DNA from 3 places in the Rhodococcus aetherivorans genome. Region 1 is predicted to be linked to each of the others. Evidence: riboswitches for the same ligand, from Rfam matches in the RefSeq annotation. Region 1 holds a riboswitch; each other region holds the start of a gene.

Evidence for each region. Region 1 has a riboswitch for thiamine pyrophosphate ahead of thiC (phosphomethylpyrimidine synthase ThiC). Riboswitches for the same ligand answer to the same signal wherever they lie in the genome.
Region 2: it holds a riboswitch for thiamine pyrophosphate, as region 1 does, so the genes downstream of both, OCS65_RS19175 (TenA family protein) here and thiC (phosphomethylpyrimidine synthase ThiC) in region 1, are expected to answer to the same signal.
Region 3: it holds a riboswitch for thiamine pyrophosphate, as region 1 does, so the genes downstream of both, thiO (glycine oxidase ThiO) here and thiC (phosphomethylpyrimidine synthase ThiC) in region 1, are expected to answer to the same signal.

Annotation. Positions count from the first base shown of each region.
Region 1 covers NZ_CP106984.1:124,586-126,843, reverse strand. The annotation lists gene thiC (phosphomethylpyrimidine synthase ThiC) at 1-1,325, opposite strand, end outside; TPP riboswitch at 1,324-1,433, opposite strand; gene OCS65_RS29030 (ArsR/SmtB family transcription factor) at 1,576-1,914, shown strand; gene OCS65_RS29025 (substrate-binding protein) at 1,930-2,258, shown strand, end outside.
Region 2 covers NZ_CP106982.1:4,231,599-4,233,856, reverse strand. The annotation lists gene OCS65_RS19180 (ABC transporter substrate-binding protein) at 1-337, opposite strand, end outside; gene OCS65_RS19175 (TenA family protein) at 334-1,053, opposite strand; TPP riboswitch at 1,046-1,145, opposite strand; gene OCS65_RS19170 (carboxylesterase/lipase family protein) at 1,269-2,258, shown strand, end outside.
Region 3 covers NZ_CP106982.1:1,875,283-1,877,540, reverse strand. The annotation lists gene thiS (sulfur carrier protein ThiS) at 1-185, opposite strand, end outside; gene thiO (glycine oxidase ThiO) at 182-1,246, opposite strand; TPP riboswitch at 1,246-1,358, opposite strand; gene thiE (thiamine phosphate synthase) at 1,385-2,074, shown strand; gene OCS65_RS08565 (NUDIX hydrolase) at 2,169-2,258, opposite strand, start outside.

The DNA.
Region 1 (2,258 bases):
CCCAGATGCTCCTTCGGGGTGACGTAACACAGCATCGCGGTGCCATGGCGGGCGATCTCGGTGGCCCCGATCGCGGAGGTGATGTGGTCGTAGCCCGGAGCAATGTCGGTCACCAGCGGCCCCAGGGTGTAGAAAGGCGCTCCATGACATAACTTCTGCTGACGCTCCACATTTTCCCGCACCCGATGGATCGGGATGTGGCCAGGGCCTTCGACCATCACCTGAACGTCGTGAGCCCAGGCACGGGTGGTCAGTTCGGCAAGGGTGTCCAGTTCGGCGTACTGCGCGGCGTCGTTGGCGTCGGCGATCGACCCCGGTCGCAGCCCGTCCCCGAGGGAAAATGCCACGTCGTAGCGGGCGAAGATCTCACACAGTTCGTCGAAGTGGGTGTAGAGAAAATTTTCCTCGTGATGGGCAAGGCACCAACCGGCCATGATCGACCCACCTCGGGAGACGATGCCGGTGAGCCGCTCGGCCGTGAGCGGTACGTAGCGCAGCAGCACTCCGGCGTGGATGGTCATGTAGTCCACACCCTGCTCACACTGCTCGATCACGGTGTCGCGAAAGATCTCCCACGTCAGCGCATCGGCCTGGCCGGCGACCTTCTCCAGAGCCTGGTAGATCGGCACCGTGCCGATCGGCACCGGGGAGTTGCGAATGATCCACTCTCGGGTGGTGTGGATATCTTCACCGGTGGACAGGTCCATCACAGTGTCCGCGCCCCAACGGGTGGCCCAGCGCATCTTGTCGACTTCGTCGACGATGGAGCTGGTCACCGCTGAGTTACCGATGTTGGCATTGATCTTCACCAGGAAGGACTTGCCGATGATCATCGGCTCGGACTCGGGGTGGTTGACGTTGGCGGGGATGATCGCCCGACCCGCCGCCACCTCCGAGCGCACCAGTTCCACGTCGCAGTTCTCCCGCAGCGCCACGAACCGCATTTCCTGGGTGATGATCCCCGCCCGGGCATAGTGCATCTGCGTGACCGTCCGGCCTGTCCTCGCTCGCACCGGGACAGGTCGGGGCCCCTTCCACTCCCGGGACGCCTCTCCACGCCGCACCGCCGAGCGGCCATCGTCGAGCAGATCCCGTTCTCGCCCCGGGTAGTGCTCGACGTCGCCGCGAGCAGCAATCCAGTCGGCGCGCGTCGGCGGGAGCCCGATCAGCGGATCGCTACCGGGACCTGCAGTGCGGTAGACCTGCAGCGACGGGTTCGGCACCCCGCCGGGAGAGTCGCCCAAGCGGATCTCTGTGACAGGTACACGCAGGTCGTGTTCCTCGTCGTGGACATAGCACAGGGCATGCGAATTGGATGCACTCATCGGAATCGTTCCTACTTCCTTCGCCGGCATTACCCGGGCAGGTTCGACGGTCGCAGGCTGCCTCAGCCCGATCTCAGCCCCTGCAATAGGGCTCCCGTGGGGACGGCACAGACCCTAACACCCGGCTTCTCCCGCTGCAGATGTAGCTGGTCCGGTCGTCGGAGCGGTGCGAAGTCGGCCCGTCCTGTACGAGCTACGAGGAGGTACTCTTCTATACGTCATTGACTGTTGACTCGAGGAGATCGGGACCTTGTCCGCACAGCTGGCCTTCGATGCCCTCGCCGACCCTGTACGGCGAGCCATTCTCACTGTGCTGGCAGAGCGTGACGAGTGCAGCGTCAACGAACTGGTCGACCAGATCGACAGCGTGGGACGCACCGGCGTCTCGAACCACCTCCGGATCCTGCGGCACGCGGGCTTGGTCACCGAACGTAAGGCCGGACGCTTCCGTTTCTACTCGATCGACCCGGCCGGTCCCGCACGCGATGTCATTGCAATGTTGCAGGAATTGTTCCGAGGAGCCCTGTCAGATGCCGTCGAGGCCGCAGACCGCACCGCTGCCACCGACACAACCTTGCGACGTGCATAGCTTCCAGGAAACACGGTGACCCAGCTCGTACTGCACGCCGAAGAGTGGACCGCATCCCCACCCTCGGTGGCTTACAGCCTTTTCGGAGCAGGCGACGAGGCGGGATGGCTCTTCGGTGCGGTATGCGATCGAGTCGAACCCGGCGCTGCCGTGCGTATGGCGGTCCACCTCAGCGGTTCCGGCGCAGAACCGGTCGAAATCCTCGGCCGTATTGCTGCCGCACGTCCGCATGCGTACCTCGATATCGTGCACGACCAGCCCTGGCGAGGGCGTATCAAACTCCGTTTCGAAGCCGCAAACGGTGGTACGAGAGTTCGGCTCATCGCCGAACTCGACCAGCCCGG
Region 2 (2,258 bases), on a different replicon from region 1:
CCGAGACGGTGCGCGAGCCGGCCGCCCGGGAGAATGTCGCCTGCGCCTGCGTGGAGATGCCGAACTCGGCGTTGCCGGCGTCGACGAGGGTGTCCGGGGTGGTGTTGTTGTAGGGCAGGAACTCGACGTCGAGACCGGCGTCGGCGAACAGGCCCTCCTGCTGGGCCACGTACAGGCCGGTGTGGTTGGTGTTCGGCGTCCAGTCCAGGGCGAACCGGATCGTGTCGCCGGAGTCGTCGTCGCCGGTGCCGCCGGCGCAGGACGCGGTGAGCAGCAGCGCCGCGGTGAGGGCGGCCAGGACGGTGAGCCGGCGACGCAGCCGGGAGGTGGTCGTCATGAGGCCGGCCAGTCCTGCGTGTTCAGCGCGGTGTCCCAGAACAGCAGCTCGTAGCGGGTGGCGATCGTGAACGCCCCGGCCATGGCGTCGCGCTCGGTGTCGGTGGCGGCCGCCGCCGCGACGTCGACGAGCTCGCGGGCGGTGGCGACCGCGGCGTGGAACTCGGGCGCGTCGTAGGTGGTGACCCACTGGGCGTAGGGGTGGGTGGGGTCCGCGGTGAGCACGTCGGCGGCGCGGACGGCCAGCTCGCGGCCGACCTCGGCGTAGATCCAGAAGCACGGAAGCACCGCGGCGGCGCCGACCGGATACGGATCGGTGGCGACCGTGGCGGTCAGGTAGGAGACGTAGCCGAGGCAGGCGGGGGAGTGCGCGGGGGTGTCCTCGGCGGGCGGCAGGACACCACCGGTGAGCAGACCCCGGTGCAGGGCCGATTCCTCGGTGGCGGCCGTCGCCGCGCTGTTGGCCCAGAACGCGGCGGTGGCCGGGTCCGGGGCCTTCGCCGCGAGGAGGGCGAGCGCCTTGGCGTAGCCGGCGAGGTAGAGGGCGTCCTGCTCGATGTAGAAGCGGAACGCGTCGAGCGGCAGGGTCCCGTCGCCGAGCCGGCGCAGGAACTCGAGGTCGTCGATGGCCTCGCGCAGGACCTTCGTACGGTCCCACAGCAGATCGGTGAAGCGCTCGGTCCCCTCCGGGACCGACGCATGGGCAGGCATGGTCATGCCGTGACATCCCTTCGTCAGCATTACCTGATCAGGTTCGACGGGTGTGATCTCAGCTCCCGCTCGTGTGCGGAGCACCCCGTGTCTACGGAGGCGACGATAGCACCGGGTGTGGCTCGCCCCACGCGGGCCCGGGGTGCCGGGTCGCCGGGGCTGCGCGTGCAGCCTGTCTGTTGTTGGTACCTTGGCCCCAGACCGTTCGTTCGGGAGGGACCGTGGACGCCGAGACTCTCATCGTCGGGTGCAAGTACGGCGACGTACGCGGCTACCGCGACGGTTCCGTCTACGCGTGGAAGGGTGTCCCGTACGCCGCGCCGGCGTCCGGCGACCTTCGGTTCCGCGCCCCCGAACCGCCGGAGCCGTGGACCGACGTGCTCGACGCCCGCCGGTTCGGGCCCATCGCGCCGCAGGGCCGCAACAATCCCATCCCCATCGACCCGGGCCTGTCGATCGGCGAGGACTGCCTCTCGCTGAACATCTGGGCACCGGAGCCGGACGGGGAGCCGCGGCCGGTGATGGTCTGGATCCACGGCGGCGCCTACGTCCTCGGGTACTCGGGTCAGCGGATCTACGACGGACGGTTGCTCGCCGAACGCGGGGACGTCGTCGTGGTGACGGTCAACTACCGGCTCGGAGCCCTCGGCTTCCTCGACTTCTCGTCGTTCTCGACAGCCGGGACCACCTTCGAATCCAACGTCGGGTTGCGGGACCAGATCGCCGCGCTCGAGTGGGTGCGCGACTGCATCTCCGCGTTCGGGGGCGACCCGGACCGGGTCACCGTGTTCGGCGAGTCGTCGGGCGGCGGGTCGCTGACCACCCTGATGACCGTGCCCCGCGCCGAGGGCCTGTTCCACCGGGCCATCGCGCAGAGCCCGCCGGCGACGTCGGCATACGGGTCCGAGCGGGCTGCCCGGGTCGCCGAGCGGTTCCTCGAGATCCTCGACCTCACGCCGGCCCGGGTGTGGGCGCTGCGGGACATGCCGCACGAGACGCTGACCGATGCGGGCGACGTGCTCGTCGGGGAGATCCCCACGAAGTTCCCCGGCACGCTCGCGATGGCGCCGGTGGTCGACCGCGACCTGGTGCCGAAGTACCCGGTGGCGGCGTTCCAGAAGGGGCTCGCGCACCGGATTCCCCTGATCATCGGGTCCAACAAGGACGAGCCGTCGATCTTCCGCTTCATGAAGTCGCCGCTGATGCCGGTG
Region 3 (2,258 bases), on a different replicon from region 1:
ATCTGCCAGCCCTTTTCGACGCGTTCGGACCAGCGCCCCCGCGGGAACACGGCACCGTCCACGGCGACGGCGACGCCCTTGTCGGGCAGACCGAGTTCGCTGAGCAGTTCGGCCATCGTCGGCGCCTGCGCGAACCAGCGCTCCTCCCCGTTGACCGTGACACCCACCGTCGGCGCACCGTTCATGACCTTTTCCCCTTCGAGAATCGTTGTGGATCAGCATGTTTCGAGACAGCGAGGGGTTCGTCCGCGAGCTCCGCGACCACCGCGTCCGCGGTGACCGGGGTCAGCAGCACCCCGTTGCGGCCATGCCCGGTCGCGGCGATCACCCGTTCGGACAGCCGGCCGATGAGCGGCAGATTGTCCGGGCTCATGGGCCGCAGCCCGGCGCTCGCCTCGTGCAGTTCGTACTCGCCGATCGCCGGGAACAGCGCCTCGGCGTCGGCGATCAGGTCCCGCACCCCCGCGACGGTGACCTGCGTGTCGTCGGCCTCGTACTGGGTCGCGCCCACGACGAGGCCGTCCGCGCGCGGCACCAGGTATGCCGGCCGGCCGTGCACACTGCCGCGGACCGTCCGGTGCGGGGCGGGCGCCGCACCCGGGCGGGTCCGCAACCGCAGGATCTCCCCCTTGACCGGCCGCACCGGCAAGCCCGGCCACAGGCGGGCCGACGCCGCGCCCGCCGCGAGCACCACCCGGTCGGCGTCCAGGTCCGCGACGTCGCGCACCGGCACATCGACGAAGGCCACACCGGCCTCGGCGACGGCCCGCCGCAGCGCATCGACGAGGATCCGGTTGTCCACGGCCAGCTCGTCCGGGGCCAGCAGGCCCAGGCGGATGCGCGGCCCCAGCGACGGCTCGAGCTCGCGCACCTCGGCGCGACCGAGCACGCGCATCTCGTGCCCCTGAGCCGAGACCCACTCGGCGATCGTGCGCAGATCGGCCGCGTCGGCCGCGTCCAGCGCGACGGTCAGCGACGCGTCGGCGGTGAACAGGTCCAGTCCGGTCTCCCGCAACAGCTCGGCGCCGAACTCCGGCCAGCGGGCCAGCGACGCCGCGCCCAGTTCGAGGACGTGTTCCTCCCCCGGCCAGCCCTCCGACAACGGTGCCAGCATCCCGCCGGCCACCCACGACGCCCCCGCCCCCGGGGACGGGTCGTGCACGGTCACGGTCCAGCCGGCACGGGCCGCGCGCCACGCGATCGACAGCCCGATCACGCCTCCGCCGACGACGGATACGGTTCCCACAGTTCGTCCACCTCACTCCCTGCGCCGGCATGATCCGGTTCAGGTGCTGACGGTCGGGGCCGGCAGGCCCCCTCTCAGCCCCGCGATCCCCGGGACTCCCGTGTCGATTCGTTCAGTGCAGAGACTACCGTCTTCGCCGTGACTACCTACCGCGGCAACCATCCCGCCCCCCGGGAACGCCTCGCGCAGGCCCGGCTCTACCTGTGCACCGACGCCCGTCGCGACACCGGAGACCTGGCCCGATTCGCGGAGGAGGCCCTCGCGGGCGGAGTCGACATCGTCCAGCTCCGCGACAAGGGTTCGGCGGGCGAGAAGAAGTTCGGCCCGCTCGAGGCCCGCGAGGAACTCGCGGCACTCGAGGTGCTGGCGGCGGCGTGCCGCCGGCACGGTGCGCTGCTGGCCGTCAACGACCGTGCCGACATCGCGCTCGCCGCGGGCGCCGACATCCTGCACCTGGGTCAGGGCGACCTGCCGGTGCGATACGCCCGGCAGATCCTCGGCGAGGAGATCGTGATCGGCCGGTCCACCGGCAGCCGCGCGCAGGCGAGCCTGTCCGACATCGAGGAGGGCGTCGACTACTTCGCCCACGGGCCGGTGTGGTCCACCCCCACCAAGCCGGGGCGCACCCCGGCGGGACTCGAGGTACTGCGGGAGGTGGCCCGGTCGCAGCCGCAGCGGCCGTGGTTCGCGATCGGCGGCATCGACGCCGAGCGGCTGCCCGAGGTGCTCGCCGCCGGCGCCACCCGCATCGCGGTGGTCCGGGCCATCACCGCGGCACCGAATCCGCGGGCCGCGGCGGCGGCGCTGAAAGCCGCGCTGCCCGGCTGACCGTCCGCTGGAGCCGGCCCGCCGTCCGGCAGTCCGCTGGAGCCGGCCCGCCGGCCGGCAGTCCGCTGGAGCCGGCCCGCCGGCCGGCAGTCCGCTAGAGCCAGCCCAGGACCGTCGACGGCGACAGGGTCGGCACGTCCCCGGGCAGCCGGGCGCGCAGTCCCCGGTCGGCCGTCACCACCAC